Regions from separate parts of the Aquamicrobium sp. YD-1-mutant5 genome, predicted to be linked through region 2. Evidence: riboswitches for the same ligand, from Rfam matches in the RefSeq annotation. Region 2 holds a riboswitch; each other region holds the start of a gene.
The links. A riboswitch is a leader RNA that binds a small molecule or an ion and turns the genes downstream of it on or off. The one in region 2 is predicted to bind cobalamin.
Positions count from the first base shown of each region.

Region 1 (4,208 bases), on a different contig from region 2:
ACGTCGAATATTGCCGCACGGCCGGCACCTGCGAGAACAAGTCGCTCTATGGCGACTATGCGACAAACCATGTGCAGCCCGAATACACCGTCGACCTGACGCTGTCGCAGAAGCTGCTGGAGGACCAGCTCACGGTCGGCGGGCGCATTTCCCATGTCGGGCCGCGCGCCATTGGCCATGGCGACGTGACCGCGCAGGGCGCCAGCGAGTTCATCTCCCTTGTCGACTGGAAGCCTTACACGCTTGTCGATGTCTTCGCCGAATACAAGATCACCGAGGACCTGACCGCCGCGGTGCGCGTGGAGAACCTGTTCGACCGCTTCTATGTCGATCCGCTCGGTCTTGTCACGCAGCCGGGACCGGGACGGACTTTCTATGCGAGCCTGACGGGATCGTTCGGTGGCGAGCAGAGTTTCCAGCCATTCAGCAATCCGCTTGCCGGGCTGGCGGGCGGCCACGGCGCGGCGCGCGGTGGCGAAGCTGCCGCCATCAACTGGAGCGGCCTCTATGCCGGTGTACATGCCGGTGGCGCGTTTGGGCGCACATGGGGCTCCACGACGACGCTCGACGGTTCCGACAGCACCATCGCCGCGCGTGAATCGGCGGACCTCAAGCTCAACGGCGCCATGTTCGGCGTACAGGCCGGCTACAACTGGCAGCTCGACAATGGCGTGGTGCTCGGTCTGGAGGGAGACTGGAGCAAGACCTACAACATCACCGGCTCGAAGAAGGTTCTGTCCACCGACCCCGTGCTGGCGGCCAAGGGGCATGCCGATGCTTATACGAGCTACGACGTCGACTGGATGGCCAGCCTGCGCCCGAAGATCGGCTACGCTTTCAGCAATCGCTTCATGGCCTATGCCACGGGTGGATTGGCGCTCGCGCGCGAAACACAATGGCGCGATCAGTACATTTCCGACCAGGCCGATGAAACCCTCCCCAACGGTACGCAAACGGCCGTTTTCTCCGTCGAGAAGGCCGCCGCCACCCGCGCCGGCTTCACCATTGGTGGCGGCCTCGAATATGCGCTGAACGACAACTGGTCGATCAAGGCCGACTATACCTACAGCCGCTTCGGCAAGAAGGATTTCAGGTTCAGAAATGCCCGCGCGGGCACAGGCAAGGATTATACGACCTCGACAACCACCGTCGTCGGCTATGAAACGGTCGACCCTTCGCAGGACCCCAGCATGGCGTGGTTGTGCGACATGGATCCTAGCTTCTGCACGCCCTATGAAAAGCCCATCTATGAGACGACGACGACCAACCATCCGGGCAGTTCAAGTACCGTGAACGGCCGCAATGCCTCAAACGCCCTCGATTTCCACATGATCAAGGTCGGTCTGAACTACCGGTTCTGAGATCAGCAGATCACGAGACAACACCTGAAGGCTTCACCGCAGCGGGAGGCGCCCAAATCGGGCGTCTCCGTGCCGGACGTGCCACCCGCGGCAAGATCAGCAGGGCGCTCGCACAGGCCGCGAGCATCAGAGCCTCGTTCCCTGCCACAACTGCATCCGGCAGCTCTTTCAGCACCATCATCGGTCAAGGCAGGATCGGGCTTGCAAGCTGTGATTTTACCCCAACAGGGGCCGTGAAAGGCTCTGGGAAGGCGCGACGAATTGCTTGAAAAGCCTGACGCACATGAGATACGAGCAGGTGTCGGTTTCCGCAAGGAACGAAGAGGGAATTCGCCGCAGGCTTCAAAAAGGCCTGTGAAACGAAACTGCCCCCGCAACTGTAGGCGGTAGAGTCCTCTCCCCGAAATGCCACTGGGCCCCGGGCCCGGGAAGGTGGGGAAAGGACGGTGACCCGTCAGTCAGGAGACCTGCCGACAACTGGAACTGAATGTGCCGGGCGGGGTGCCCGGGAGAGGTTGTCGATGAAGCCGTCCCTGCCTGTACGGGCTCTATTGCGTATCCTTCGGGGTGCGCGGCTTTCCATTGTCGTCCCGACCCGAAGCCTTCGGTCCCTGCCGCAAACCGATCGGAGAACTTCGCGTCATGACCTTCCCGCGTCTGGCACTTGCCGCCGCCAGCCTTGCGCTGCTCACCGCCTATGCGTCCGCTGAACCCACCAGATACCCGCTCACGCTGGAAAACTGCGGTGAGACGATCACTTTCGACAAGGCTCCTGCCACGAGCGTAACCGTCGGACAGGCCGCCACCGAGGCGCTCTATGCGCTTGGCCTTGGCGACAAGGTGACCGGCACCTCCGTCTGGTTCACCGACGTTCTGCCGGAGTACAAGACGATCAACGACAAGGTGGAGCGCCTCGCCGACAACGATCCGAGCTTCGAAAGCGTCGTGGCGAAGAAGCCCGGCCTCGTTGCCATCCAGTTCATCTGGCATGTCGGGCCGGAAGGCATCGTCGCCACCCGCGAGCAGTTCCACGAGGTCGGCATCCCGACCTATGTTATGCCTGCCGATTGCGTGGCCAAGGACAACTCGGTCGGCGTCGACGGCACCCGCAGCGCCGCCTTCTCGACCGAAACCATCCATCAGGGCGTGCGCGAACTTGCCGAAATCTTTGACGTGCAGGACAAGGGCGAGGAAGTCGTCGCCGATCTGGTCAAGCGCGAGCAGGATGCGGTCGAGCGCGCAAAAGCGCTCGATCTCAAGGACGTGTCGGCCGTGTTCTGGTTCTCCAGCGCCGACATGAACATCGATCCCTATGTCGCCGGTCGCAAGGGCGGGCCGGCTTACATGCTCGACAAGCTCGGCATCCGCAACATCGTGGAATCGGATGAGGAATGGCCGGTCGTAGGCTGGGAAACCATCGCCAGGGCCAACCCGACGCTGATCGTGATCGCCAAAATGGATCGCCGCCGCTTCCCTGCCGACGACTTCGAGAAGAAGCTCGAATTTCTGAAGAGCGATCCGGTCGCCAGCCAGATGGACGCGGTGAAGAACAACCGCATCGTGGTGATGGATGCCCATGCCATGGACGCCACCATGCGCACGGTTTCCGGCATCGAGGTGCTGGCGGACGCGCTGGTCGAACAGGGCATCGCCAGGTGACCATTGCCACCGCAGGCCGGCATTCCGTAGCGCGCCTGTGGTGGCGCTGGCCTGCGGGGCTCGTCGCCATGGCGGGGACGGTCTTTGCCGGCACCTGCATCGGTGAGACGCCCATTCCGCTCTCCATCGTGGTGCAGACGCTGGCCAACAAGGTTCTGGGTGCTGCCTATCCGCTCGATCCGATCGATATGGGCATCATCTGGAACTATCGCCTGCCGCGCGCGCTGGTGGCCGCATCCTGCGGCGCGGGGCTGGCGCTGTCCGGCCTCGTGCTGCAATCGCTGCTGCGCAATGCGCTGGCCGACCCCTATCTGCTCGGCATCTCCGCCGGTGCCTCGACGGGTGCGGTGACGGTGACGATTGCCGGTATCGGCGGCGGAGCGGTCTCCATGTCGCTCGGCGCCTTCGCCGGCGCGGTCACCGCCTTCCTGCTGGTTGCCCTTCTGGCACGGGCGGCGGGCGGCGGCGTTTCCACGCGCGGCACAGGACAGATCATTCTGGCGGGCATCGCCGGCTCGCAACTCTTCAACGCGTTGACCTCCTTCATCATCACCAAGTCGGCCAATGCCGAGCAGGCGCGCGGCATCATGTTCTGGCTGCTCGGCAATCTGAGCGGCGTGCGCTGGCCGGATGTGACGCTGGCCGTACCCATCGCCCTGACCGGGCTGATTGCCTGCGTCTGGCATGCGCGCGCGCTCGATGCCTTCGCCTTCGGCGCCGACTCCGCAGCCTCGCTGGGTATTGCCGTGCGCAGGGTGCAGGTCGTGCTGATCGGGTTGACCGCGCTGGTCACTGCCGTCATGGTTTCCATCGTCGGCTCCATCGGCTTCGTCGGGCTGGTCATCCCGCATGCGGCGCGTTTCGTGGTCGGCGTACGCCATGGGCGTCTGGTGCCGGCGACGGCGCTGACGGGCGCTGCCTTCCTCATCGCGGCTGACGTGCTTTCGCGCACCATGATCCCCGGTCAGGTGCTGCCGATCGGCGTCATCACGGCTTTGGTCGGCGCGCCGGCCTTCGCCCTGATCCTGCTCAGGGGACGCCGCCGGCCATGATCCTTGAAGCAAGCAATCTCGGCTGGAGCGTGCGCCGTCTCCGGATCGTGCAGGGCGTGGACCTTGCCGTGCGCGAGGGTGAGACGTTTGGACTGGTCGGTCCCAACGGTTCGGGCAAATCGACCCTGCTGCGCCT
Region 1 covers NZ_JCAKKP010000020.1:40,505-44,712, reverse strand. The annotation lists gene AC5XE7_RS18825 (TonB-dependent receptor domain-containing protein) at 1-1,361, shown strand, start outside; cobalamin riboswitch at 1,647-1,850, shown strand; gene AC5XE7_RS18820 (ABC transporter substrate-binding protein) at 2,004-3,020, shown strand; gene AC5XE7_RS18815 (FecCD family ABC transporter permease) at 3,017-4,072, shown strand; gene AC5XE7_RS18810 (ABC transporter ATP-binding protein) at 4,069-4,208, shown strand, end outside.
Region 1: it holds a riboswitch for cobalamin, as region 2 does, so the genes downstream of both, AC5XE7_RS18820 (ABC transporter substrate-binding protein) here and AC5XE7_RS16500 (CbtB domain-containing protein) in region 2, are expected to answer to the same signal.

Region 2 (4,208 bases):
ATCGATACCACGTCCGAGCCCGCGCCGGGCTCGGACATGGCCAGTGCGCCGACCGCAGCGCCCGAGCACAGCGCCGGCAGGTATTTCTCCTTCTGGGTGTCGGTGCCCCAGCGGTTGATCTGGTTCACGCACAGGTTCGAATGCGCGCCGTAGGAGAGAGCGACCGAGGCAGAGGCGCGGGAAAGCTCCTCCATCGCCACCACATGGGCCAGATAGCCCATGCCGGTGCCGCCGAAGGCCGGGTTGGCGGTCATGCCAAGCAGGCCGAGCGCGCCCATTTCTCCCCACAGATGGGCCGGGAATTCGTTGCTGCGGTCGATCTCCGCCGCCAGCGGCGCGACCTTTTCCTGTGCGAAGCGGTGAACGAGGTCGCGAAGTGCCGCGACGTCTTCGTCAAGCCCGAAGTCGAGTGCCTGCGTGTACATGCTGTGTCTCCCGGTTCGTGGTCGCCCCGACAAGGCGCATTGTCATGGAAAGATAGGTCTGCGTCACCCCTTCCACCGAAAGCCGCTCATCCGGCCGGAACCAGACGATGACGCCGGTGATCATCTGGATAACCGCCATGGCGGCGAGCCCGATGTCGTCCAGATCGAAGACGCCGGCTTCCGTGCCGTCGCGCAGGATGGCGCGCAGTTCCTTTTCGTAGGAGGTGCGCAGCCGCAGGATGAAGGTCAGCCGTTCGGGTGAGAGGCTGCGCAGCTCCATGTTTGAAATATGGGTCTGCGAGCGCCGCTCGATATGAAAGGCGATGTGGTTCGCCACGAAGGCGGCAAGGCGCGTGGTGGCGTCCGTGGCGGCAGGCCGAGCCTCGCTCCATGCGCCGAGCAATGCCTCCATGTGCTCGCGCATCAGGGTGAACAGCAGGTCTTCCTTGGTGGGAAAGTAGCGGTAGAGCGCCGCCGCCTGAACGCCGACCCGCGCCGCAAGCTGGCGCATGGACACGGCCTCGTAGCCGTGGCGCGCGATCAGATCGACGGCGGCCTCGCGGATCGCCGCTTCCGTTCTCTCGCCATCCGATCCTGCGGTGCGTGCCATCGGGTTCCTCCATCCTCTTAATAAAACGTACGTTCAATTAATTCAAGAGGTGGGCGAGATATTGAATGGCAGGGGATAGCAGGTCGATTGTGAACTCAGTCGCGGTTGTCAGGCCGCGCGCGTCCCTTGCCGAGCACCATTCCTGCCGCGGCAAAGGCCAGCCCCAGTCCGGAAAAGGCGGCGAGACTCGGGAGATGTTTCGGAATGTCGCTCCATACGGGGCGAACCACGCTTGCCGTATCGAAGGTGTCGGCGCTGTATTGGCACAGCACGAAGGAGGATTCCTTGCGTACCATGTCTGCGTCGATGCGCGATACGAGATCTTCCACGGCTGGTTTGTTGGCCGATGTTTCACGCATGTGGGAAAGCAGCTCGCGCGCGGCCGACAGATAGGCGTGGGCGCATTCGTTGAAGGGGCTTTCCTCGTCGGCCAGCGTGCCGGGAACCAGCCCCCACAGGCAATAGGTGTACTGGATGTTGCCGTAGTTCAGCAGGCGCACGAAGGTGTCGTCCACCTGCCGCTCCTGCGCGGCCAGTTTCATGATGTCGCTGCGATAGTCGGCGATCACCGCCATCTGCCCGTGCGACAGGCTGGCGATCGGGATGCCCTTGATTTCTTCCGGGTTGAAGCGTCGGTGCGCTTCGGCCTCGTCGGTGGCAAAACCCGTCGCTGCAAGGGCAAGAACAAGCGCGGCACGCGCCAGAGGAGGGGCGTGCCGCGCCTGCATTTCTCAGGCCGTCCGGCTGCGCTGGCGGGTCGCCAGCGCACGCTCGGCAACCGCGCCGAAGCCGAGCCCGATCACCGTCCACAGCACCGCATGCATGCCGAGCGAGGAGGTGCGGAAATGCCAGATCAGATCGGCCGAATAGCCTTCTGGAATCTCGTTCACCGTCGGCAGCGCATATTGGGCGATGGCGATGATGACGAGGAAGGCGAGTCCGCCGACGATGCCGGCATTCCAGCCGCCCAGCTGGCTCCACAGCCGCCGCGCCAGCGCAACGGCAACTACGGCCGCGATGATCGACACGATCAGCATGACGAAGAACAACTCGGTGCGCTCGCCGATCGTTTCGGGATTGCCGACGGCCGGCGGTGTCGCCGGATATTTCATGGCCGGAGCAATCACCACGGCGATGAAGGCGGCGATCGCCAGCAGACCGGCGGTGGCGCGGGGCGTGAGCGTGACGACACGCCCGTAGACGAAGGCGAAGACCAGCGCGAACAGCCCGCCGATGGCGGCACCGTAGACGACCGACCCGGTCAGCAGGCCAAGTCCGGCCTGGGTTTCGCGGCTGACCAGTTCTTCCTCTTCCTCGGCCGGTTCGCCGGAGGCTGCGGCCGCCGCTTCTTCATAAGCGATGGCAGTGTCAATGTGTGGTTCGCCGAACACGCGGGCAAAACCGAATGCGAACAGACCAGCGAGGACGCCGATCAGCATCCCGCGAAGCAGAAGATTTCCAACCATGGCGCTGTTCTTTCAGTGGCAGGGGAAGCCGAGGAGGTGACGCGCGTCATGAACGAATTCATGCGTGCTCAGGCTTGAGAACAGGGTCGTTGCCCCTTCTTCTGCGCCGATGAAATAGATGCCCAGAATCATGAGCAGGCCGCCGAAAATAGCCCATGGCATGATTTCGCGAACCGGAATCGGAACCGGCCGCACTTCTGGTGCAAAAGTAATGTCGGACATCGTGCTTCTCCCTGGGATCCTGCGTCCCGTTCATGCAAGCTGGGGAGACGAACCAAGGTCTGACTTCCGGCACCCCTGCCGGTCACAGTGGCGCGACCGTGCTGGATTTTCACCAGCTTCCGGATCCGTAACCTTTGCCGAAATTACCCGCCGTCCTGTATGGCTGTCAATTGAACTGAAGGGGAGACGCGAGAGAATATGACAGGACGCCTGACCCTGATTTGTTGTGGCGCGACCGCAGCTTTGCGCCGCAATGCCTTTCATCGCGATGAGCCGCTGGAACAGAAATCGCTCTCTCAGGCGCAAAGGCTGGCCACTCAAATCCCGGGTGCGGACCGCGTCTGGCACGGGCCGGAGTTCAGGGTGCTGGAAACGGCGAATGCTCTGGGCCTGATGGGGGAGCCTGTCGCGGCTCTGGCCGATCAGAATTTTGGCTTCTGGGCTGGCCGCAGGCTTGCTGAACTCGATCCGGCGGAACTTGCGACATGGATGTCCGACCCCGATGTGGCACCGCACGGCGGCGAAACGCTGAACGATCTGCGCCGGCGTATCGCGGCTTTGCTGAAGGAAAACCTCGGCCTTTCGGGGCATACGCTTGCGATCACGCACCCCGCAGTCATTCGTGCTGCCGTCTGCGAAGTGCTTGGCGCGCCATCGCAGGCTTTCCGGGCAGTAGATGTTCAGCCTCTCAGCCTGACACATTTCACCAGCGATGGCCGTCGCTGGGCTCTGCGTATAGTCTCCGGATGAAACGGCAAGCCTATCCTGCGCGAGCAGCGGCCAGTGCTTTCGGCAGTTCCTCGGCCAGAATATCGAGCTCGTGGTCGAGCCCGACGCTGATGCGGACACAGCGATCCAGCCCGGCCACCATCGGCTTGCGGATGAACACCCCGCGCGCCAGCAGGTTCTGGAGCACCTTCAGAGCAAAAGGGCCGTCCGTGCCGCAGTCCACGGCCACGAAATTGGTGGCGGAGGGCAGGGTGTCGAGCCCGTTTTCCGCAGCGATCGCGGCGATGCGCTGCCGTCCGGCTTCCACCTTGCGCACCACCTCTGCCAGCCATGCCTGATCCTTGATCGCGGCCTCGCCCGCGATCTGCGCCATGCGGCTGACGCCATAGTGATTCCGGATCTTCTCGAAGGCGGCGATAACCGTCTCTTCTCCGATGGCATATCCGCAGCGAATGCCGGCAAGCCCGTAAGCCTTGGAGAAGGTGCGCATGCGTACCACGTTGGGGCGCGAAACATCGATTGCCGGCAAGGCGGAAGCTGGCGCCAGCTCGCAATAGGCCTCGTCGAGAATGAACATGGTGGTCTCGGGCAGGGCTTCGACGAAGCGGCTGATCTCGTCGGCATCCCACCAGCTTCCCATCGGATTGTCAGGATTGGAGAGATAGACCAGCCGGGAGTTTTCCCGTCGCACCGCTTCCAGCAACCCGTCAAGATCTTCGCGGTCATTCTTGTATGGCACCGGCACCAGCCTGCCGC
Region 2 covers NZ_JCAKKP010000013.1:126,856-131,063, forward strand. The annotation lists gene AC5XE7_RS16480 (isovaleryl-CoA dehydrogenase) at 1-425, opposite strand, end outside; gene AC5XE7_RS16485 (TetR/AcrR family transcriptional regulator) at 394-1,035, opposite strand; gene AC5XE7_RS16490 (hypothetical protein) at 1,131-1,763, opposite strand; gene AC5XE7_RS16495 (CbtA family protein) at 1,767-2,501, opposite strand; gene AC5XE7_RS16500 (CbtB domain-containing protein) at 2,514-2,723, opposite strand; adenosylcobalamin (AdoCbl) riboswitch at 2,771-2,852, opposite strand; gene AC5XE7_RS16505 (histidine phosphatase family protein) at 2,922-3,473, shown strand; gene AC5XE7_RS16510 (pyridoxal phosphate-dependent aminotransferase) at 3,484-4,208, opposite strand, start outside.

Region 3 (4,208 bases), on a different contig from region 2:
CTGGCTTCCTCATTGAGGGCTTTGGCGAACTCCCAGGCCAGTTTCTCACGACTTTTATAGTGGGCATCATAGAGCGTATCGATCATGGTCATCGGACCGGGCAGAGCCCATTTGATGGGCTGCGTGGTCTGCTGACGCAGGAATTTGGCATCTTCGACAAAAACCGGCTTCTGGCGGGAAACAGCGCCGACGACCGTCGGCACGCTCGCATCATAGCGATTGCGAATTCGGACCGTCTCACGCTTCTCGAAATCGACACCGTTGAGGTTTTCGATAAACGTCGTGACAAAATGCTGGCGCGTTTGCTCGCCGTCGCTGACGATGTCGATACCCGCCTGCCGTTGATCGTCCAGAGATAGGCGCAGAGCGTCCCGTTTGCCCTCGGCCAGTTCCTCGTCCTGCAGCTTCCATGGCGACCAGAGCTTCTCAGGTTCTGCAAGCCAGGAGGGTTTTGGCAGGCTGCCGGCTGTTGATGTAGGCAAGAGCGTTTTCAAGACAGATAACCTTTTGTTTCCGTTCAATCAAAGAGCGTAGCTGGCGGACCACTGTTGAAGAATGGCCCTGTATGGTTTGATGAAGTGCTCTTCGGCAAATTTTCCCTGCTCGATGGCCAGCCGGCTGCGTTCTTCGCGATCATAGACAATTCGGGTCAGCGAATAGTCCTGATGCTTCAGGCTTGGCTGATAGTGTGCCGCAGCAGCAGAATTGGCATTGTAGATCTCGGGCCGATAGATCTTCTGGAAAGTCTCCATCGTGCTGATGGTGCTGATCAGCTCCAGATTGGTGTAGTCACCCAGCAAGTCTCCGACAAAATAGAAGGCCAACGGCGCAACGCTGTTCGGAGGCATGAAATAGCGAACCTTCAACCCCATCTTTTTGAAATACAGATCGGTCGAAGATAGCTCGCCCTGCTGGTACTCAACGCCCAATACAGGATGATGGTTTTCTGTCCGGCGGTATGTCTTGCTGCTTGACGCGCTCAGGCAAATGACCGGAGGCTTGTTGAAATGCTCTTTATAGGCGTTTGAGTTCAGGAAGCACCTGAACAATTTTCCATGAAGGTCACCGAAATCATCGGGGATGCTGAATTCAGCCCGATCCTTGTTATGCGCCGGCAGGAGCACGCTGAAGTCATAGTCCCGCACGTAAGAGGAAAAATTATTCCCTACAATGCCCTCGATGCGCTCATTGGTCTTGTGATCAACGATAATCGTTTTCAATATTTCAATGAGCGGGAAGGCATCGCTGTCGCCTTCATCGCCAATGGTCATCTCAGCCGAAATGATCTCAAGCTCGACAGAATAACGATCGGCTTTGGGGTTGTCCCAATGCGCCAGTGCGTTGAACCTGTTGTCAATCATCCTCAGGGCATTGCGCAGGTTTTCCTGACGGTTCTCGCCCCGGGCCAGATTGGCGAAATTGGTCGTGATACGCGTGCTGTCCGCGGGACGATAATCCTCATCGAAACGAAGGCTCTTGAGGCGAAACGTGAAATCGTGATTCCTCGCGACCGGTCGGCGAGCGACCGACGGCGCCCCCGGGGAGGCATCGGAAATTGCGGTTTGAGACATGACTTACCCCAATAAGTTGGGGGCATGGGTCAGCGGACACATAGCAGGATCGGCCGCGACGCGGTCTCCGCTACGGCACACCGGGACACCCCGCCCGTGGACGTTATTTCGCCAAGGCAGGTCTCCTGGCTCACGGGTCAGCGCTGCTGTCCGTCTTCCCAGGGTTTCACCCCAGTGACATGCTGGACATCAACTCGCCGCTTACAGTTGCGGGGGCAGCTCCGGCTTTCCCGAAAAGACGAGGCACCGGCTTCCCTCTTAGCCCCGGCGCGTTGCGCGCAACGACCGGAGAACCTAGGCACGCGCACCTTCCTGCAATTCCAGTCCGAAGTCAATAGGACATAAAGGAATGCTTATATCTTTAAGTCGCAAATACCAATATCCGGTTCTTCGATGCCGGCATCTGAACAAAAAAAGCCCCGGCTGATTGCCGGGGCTTCGATTTCAGAGCCGTTCAGTGTTTCACGGAGTCATTGAACGGCTCTAAGTCTTTGGTTTGTCGCATTTCCGAACCGGAAAAGTGTTTCCACTTTTCCTGGAAACGCTCCAGAGAGAAACCAGATCAGAACTTGTAGTTGAAGCCAACCCGGACCGTATGGAAGTTGAACTTCCGGTCAATGTTGACATCAGCGCCACCGACGGTGTCCGAGAACACATTCGCCTTGCCGAGATCGGTGTAGAGATATTCCGACTTCACGGTCCAGTTGTCGGTCACGGCATATTCCGCACCCGCACCGACAGTCCAGCCGGTCTTCGTCTTCTTCACGCTTTCATTGAAGGCGGTACCGCCCAGATTGCCCTTGGCATAGCTCTTGGTTTCGCCATAGGCGAGACCACCCGTGGCGTAGACGAGGAAGCGGTCGGTCGCCGTATAACCGAGGCGGGCGCGAACCGTGCCGTACCAGTTCAGTTTCGTGCCGATGGCAGCATCAAGAGCGCCAGCGCCAGGCACATTGACGGAGATATTGGTTTCGCCCTTGACGTTTCCACCCTGGAAATCAGCTTCGACACCATAGACGATCTGATCAGCCTGGAAGTTCCAGCCCGCCTGAACGCCGCCAAGGAAACCGCTGGAGTTCATATTCAGCGAACCGCTGGCCAGTGTACCCGTCGTGTCGGTGACGCTGAACGGATGCTTTGCCTTGCCGCCGCCATAGCCAAGGTTGAAGCCGACATAACCGCCGGTCCAGCTATAGAAGGAAGCCGGAGCCACCGGAGCAGGCTCACTGTAAACAATCGCATCAGCAGCATAAGCGCCACCCGAAGCAAGAATGACAGAAACAGCAGCAAGAGAGAGAACTTTTCTCATGACAAAACCTCTTAGTTGAAATCGTGAAATTAACTTACGATCGTCATCGTAAAATGTCTGTAACATAAAAGACACATTTCGTTATGAAGATCAAAAGTCCATAAAATACAGATATTTGAATAGTTAACAATAAATTAAACATACACAAAACGAAGTGAAGCCACTCAGAGGAAAAAGTTTCTGAGTGGCACCGGATATAATCTTACCATAGGTAAAGATTATGCTTAATTCACCGCCCCACCGGGCATAACCTGCGCTGATTTACTATCAGCTCAGCGCGGAGGCAATTTTGTCCTTGAGAGCAAGGCGGCGGCGGCGCAGTTCCGTTTCGGCATCGTCGCTGATCGTATCGATACGCGTCTCGGACCTGTGTATCTGATCGTTGACGTCGTCATACTCTTCGAGGACACGGGCGAACTCCGGATCCTGTGCCTTGAGAGCATGGATTGCATCCAGCTTGCCGGGGAATTCTTCGCCAAGGGTATGCGGGGTGTTTGACATGTCGCCTCCTGTGGTTTGCTTCCCAAACATAGAAGGTAGGGCGTCGGCCCGGTTGATCAATGTCAAACAAATGGCTGACCCAGCGGAACATCGTATCGCAGGTCACAGCCTTCGCCGTGCGGGGCAGGCCCCCCAATGGCGCATGCAGAATTCCGGGTTGAGAGTTTGCCTTGCCTGTCGGTGATTTCAAAAAAACGCCGTCTTCGCCGCAGCACCAGCCCGCAGGATTGGGCGACTGCTGACGAGGCGGCACAAGATTTTGCGATTGAGCCGTGTCAGTGAACGGTTTCGAGCCCCAGCTTGCGGCGCAGACGCCCGGTCCGCTCCCTGAACATGGCATGGCGCTCGGCTTCACGCGTCGCGGCAAAAACCATCGAGAGCAACTGCTCTTTCTCGGTCTCGTCGAGAAGAGGCTTCAGGAATTCGGCCGTCTTGTCGATGACGGTCGGCACGTCGGCAACCTGATCGCTGGCCCATTTCGCATAGGCGATGGCTTCGTCGAGTTGCTTGTCGCTTCCCGCTATCAGGGCGATCTGCTCGCGCACGCGTGTCTCGATGATATCGGTCACCGGCCGGTCTTCCGCCGCTATCGCCATCACCACGGTGGCGGCAGCCGTAACAGGGTGATCGATGACTGCGACCGGTGCGATGGCGGCCTTCTTGCGCAGCTTGTTGCGCCGCATGTTGCCGCGCACCTTGCCGACGGCATCCGCCACCTCATTGGCGGCGTCGCTCATATATTTGAGCCGATACCACCAGAATGCCGCAGCCGCGAATATGCCGATAACGGCTACCAGTATGTGCATGATCAGGCCTCCATGCTTCGC
Region 3 covers NZ_JCAKKP010000005.1:198,396-202,603, forward strand. The annotation lists gene AC5XE7_RS10885 (methionine synthase) at 1-494, opposite strand, end outside; gene AC5XE7_RS10890 (DUF1852 domain-containing protein) at 522-1,571, opposite strand; cobalamin riboswitch at 1,670-1,884, opposite strand; gene AC5XE7_RS10895 (outer membrane protein) at 2,134-2,880, opposite strand; gene AC5XE7_RS10900 (HP1242/YdcH family protein) at 3,148-3,381, opposite strand; gene AC5XE7_RS10905 (hypothetical protein) at 3,657-4,187, opposite strand.
Region 3: it holds a riboswitch for cobalamin, as region 2 does, so the genes downstream of both, AC5XE7_RS10890 (DUF1852 domain-containing protein) here and AC5XE7_RS16500 (CbtB domain-containing protein) in region 2, are expected to answer to the same signal.

Region 4 (4,208 bases), on a different contig from region 2:
TACAAGGCGCTGAAGCTGACGCCGGTCGTCGCCACCGAGCTGGAGTTTTATCTGGTCGACCCGAAGCCTGCCCGCCCGCGCGGGCCGGTCTCGCCGATCACCGGCCGCCGGCTCGATTCCGACGCGGCCCTTTCCATCGATGAGATCGACGACTTCGAAGGTTTCCTGCACGAAGTCTACGAGGCCTGCCGCCTGCAGGACATTCCCGTCGACTCGGCCATTGCCGAGAACGGGGTCGGCCAGTTCGAGATCAACCTCAACCATGTTCCCGACGCACTGCGCGCCGCCGACGACGCCATACTCTTCAAGCGCACAGTCAAGGGCATCGCGCGCAAGCACGGCTTCATCGCCTCCTTCATGGCGAAGCCCTATGGCAAGCGCTCCGGCAGCGGGTTTCATGTCCATTTCAGCCTGCTCGACGAAGACGGCAACAACGTCTTCGATGACGGCACGCCGCGCGGCTCCGACATATTGCGCCATGCGGTGGGCGGGCAACTCGCCGCCATGGCGGAAAGCACGCTGGTGTTTGCCCCGCACTTCAATTCGTTCCGCCGCCTGCGTCCGAACTCGCATGCGCCAACCGCCGTTGCCTGGGGCTATGAGAACCGCATGGTGGCGATCCGCATCCCCGGCGGTCCAAATGCAGCGCGCCGCATCGAGCATCGCGTGGCCGGGGCCGATGCAAATCCATATCTTGTGCTGGCTGCCATATTGGGGGCCGCGCTCATCGGCATCGAGAAGCAGCTGAACCCCGGGGAACCGGCGACAACCGATGTTTACGAACGCGACATGACCAAGCTGCCGCCCGACTGGGCCTCGGCGATTGCCAGCTTCGAAAACGGAAACCTCGTCGCGGAGATATTTCCGGACGCGCTGCGCGGCTCTCTCGTCGCGTGCAAAAAGCAGGAACTGGAGACCTTCGCCCTGAGGGTCAACAATTTCGAATTCGAGACCTATCTGGAAGCGATCTGATACCAGCCGGCGGCGGATCAATTTCCGCCGCCGCATCTTCCTGTGGTTATACCCGTGTTTCTCGCCGGCAGGGAGTTCCGGACGGCATCAAAATGCGTCAGGAATGCCCCGTTTGCCCGGTCTGGCAAAAAAACTTCCGATGAAGACGTTGTGCACAGGCAGCCTTTGGATTGTGGGCATAAGATAAATTCATCCATCAAATTCAAAATCAACCTGTTGACACCAGAACGGCTCCTGATACTAAATGTAGCCATCATGGTTCCTTTCAGCGCCAATATGGATCTGGAGGGCTAAGAGGGAAGTCGGTGCCCTTGCGAGGAAATCCGACGCTGCCCCCGCAACTGTAAACGGTGAGTCGTTGTCCCTTTTCGTGTCACTGGTGCGTTTCAGGCACCGGGAAGGCCGGACAGCGACGATGAGCCGTGAGCCAGGAGACCTGCCGTGATACTGCACGAAACTCGGGCGGGGTGTCCCGGAGGTGCGCTTGCCCACGTGGCCTGAGCCACGCCATCGGGCATGCGTTGCCGTCAGCTCCCCCGTCCACAGCGCCACGGGGATAAGATGCCGGCGACCACTGCACTCCAGACGAACGGGACCGATGCGGTTCCACCTTCCATAGAAAACGAAGCCCGGACCCCGACGGAGCCCGGCTACCGCATCATCCGCCGCAACGGATCGGTCACGCCCTTCGATCCGACCAAGATCACCGTCGCGCTGACCAAGGCGTTCCTGGCTGTCGAGGGCTCGGTGGCGGCCGGCTCGCGCCGCGTGCACGACGTGGTCAAGGACCTGACCGAGCAGGTCGTGGGCAACCTCACCCGGCGCATCGGCGAAGGCCGCACCTTCCATATCGAAGACGTGCAGGATCAGGTGGAACTGGCACTGATGCGCTCGGAACACCACAAGGTCGCGCGCGCCTATGTTCTCTATCGCGAAGAGCGCGCCCGCGAACGTGCGGCCGCCAAAGCCGCCGCTCCTGAATCCGCCGCGCCGTCGCTCCACGTCACCCGCGCCACCGGCGAAAAGGTTGCGCTGGACGAGGGCCGTTTCCGCCGCATCGTCGAGGAAGCCTGCGAAGGGCTGGAGGCTGTCTCCCCGCAGCCGATCCTCAACGAGGCGCTGCGCAATCTCTATGACGGCATCACCGAGGATGAACTGTCGCTGGCGCCGATCCTTGCCGCGCGCACGCTGGTCGAGACCGAGCCCAACTACAGCTTCGTTTCCGCCCGCCTGCTGCTCGACCGGCTTCGCCGCGAAGCGCTGAGCTTCGTCACCGGCCGCTCCGAGCAGGCCACTCAGGCCGACATGGCCGAGCGCTATGCCACCTATTTCCCGGAATTCATCCGCACCGGCATCGAGGCGGACCTGATCGATCCCGAACTCGGGCGCTTCGACCTCAAGCGCATCGGCGCTGCCCTCAAGGCCGAACGCGACCTGCATTTCCAGTATCTGGGCCTGCAAACGCTTTACGACCGCTATTTCCTGCACACCAAGGGCAAACGCTTCGAGCTGCCGCAGGCGTTCTTCATGCGCGTCGCCATGGGCCTCGCCGCCCGTGAGATCGACCGCGAGGCGCGCGCCATCGAATTCTACAACCTGTTGTCGTCCTTCGACTTCATGTGCTCGACGCCGACCCTGTTCAACTCGGGTACGCTCAGGCCGCAGCTTTCGTCCTGCTTCCTGACCACCATCGGCGACGACCTCGACGCCATCTTCAAGGGCGTGAAGGACAATGCGCTGCTCGCCAAATATTCCGGCGGCCTAGGCAATGACTGGACGCCGGTTCGTGGCCTCGGCGCCCACATCAAGGGCACCAACGGCGAGAGCCAGGGCGTGGTGCCGTTCCTGAAGGTGGCCAACGACACCGCCATCGCCGTCAATCAGGGCGGCAAGCGCAAGGGCGCGGTCTGCGCCTATCTGGAAACATGGCATGTCGACATCGAGGAATTCCTCGACCTGCGCAAGAACACCGGCGACGACCGCCGCCGCACCCATGACATGAACACGGCCAACTGGGTGCCGGACCTGTTCATGGAGCGCGTCGAGGCCGACGGCGAGTGGACGCTGTTCTCGCCCGACGAGGTTCCCGACCTGCACGACCTTTACGGCACAGCCTTCCGTAACGCCTATGAAGCCTATGAGGCCAAGGCCGCGGCCGGCGAACTGCGCGTCTGGCGCAAGATCCGCGCGCTCGACCTGTGGCGCAAGATGCTGACCATGCTGTTCGAGACCGGGCATCCGTGGGTCACGTTCAAGGATCCGTGCAACATCCGTTCGCCGCAGGGCCATGTCGGTGTGGTGCACTCCTCCAACCTGTGCACGGAAATTACCCTCAACACGTCGAAGGACGAGGTTGCTGTGTGCAATCTGGGTTCGATCAACCTTGCCAATCACGTGTCCGAGCAGGGTCTCGACCTCGACCGCCTCGCCCGGACCGTGGGCACGGCGATGCGCATGCTCGACAACGTCATCGACATCAACTTCTACACCATCCCCGAAGCGCGCGCCTCGAACCTGCGCCACCGCCCCGTCGGCCTTGGCCTGATGGGCTTCCAGGACGCGCTGCAGGCGATGCGCATTCCTTATGCTTCGGAAGGGGCTGTCGAATTCGCCGACCGCTCGATGGAAGCGATCAGCTACCACGCGATCTCCGCTTCGGTGGATCTCGCCGCCGAGCGCGGCCGCTATCCGAGCTTCGAGGGCTCGCTGTGGTCGAAGGGCATCCTGCCGATCGACTCCATCAGGTTGCTGGAAGAAGCGCGCCCCGGCGTGGACATGGACTCCACCTTCACCCTCGACTGGGCGAGCCTGCGCGAGCGGGTGAAGGAAACCGGCATGCGCAACTCCAACACCATGGCAATCGCACCGACGGCGACCATCTCCAACATCTGCGGCGTGGCGCAGTCGATCGAGCCCGCCTACCAGAACCTGTTCGTCAAATCGAACATGTCGGGCGACTTCACCGTGGTGAACGCACAGCTCGTCCATGACCTCAAGGCGCGTGGCCTGTGGGACGAGGTGATGGTCTCCGATATGAAGTATTTCGACGGATCGGTGGGCCAGATCGACCGCATCCCCGACGATCTCAAGGCACTCTACGCAACCGCCTTCGAGATCGACTCTTCGTGGCTGATCGAGGCGGCCTCCCGCCGCCAGAAGTGGATCGACCAGGCCCAGTCGCTCAACCTCTACATCGCCAATCCGAGCGGCAAGAAGCTGGACGAGCTTTACCGCTT
Region 4 covers NZ_JCAKKP010000008.1:115,138-119,345, forward strand. The annotation lists gene AC5XE7_RS13240 (glutamine synthetase family protein) at 1-972, shown strand, start outside; cobalamin riboswitch at 1,212-1,430, shown strand; gene AC5XE7_RS13245 (ribonucleoside-diphosphate reductase subunit alpha) at 1,534-4,208, shown strand, end outside.
Region 4: it holds a riboswitch for cobalamin, as region 2 does, so the genes downstream of both, AC5XE7_RS13245 (ribonucleoside-diphosphate reductase subunit alpha) here and AC5XE7_RS16500 (CbtB domain-containing protein) in region 2, are expected to answer to the same signal.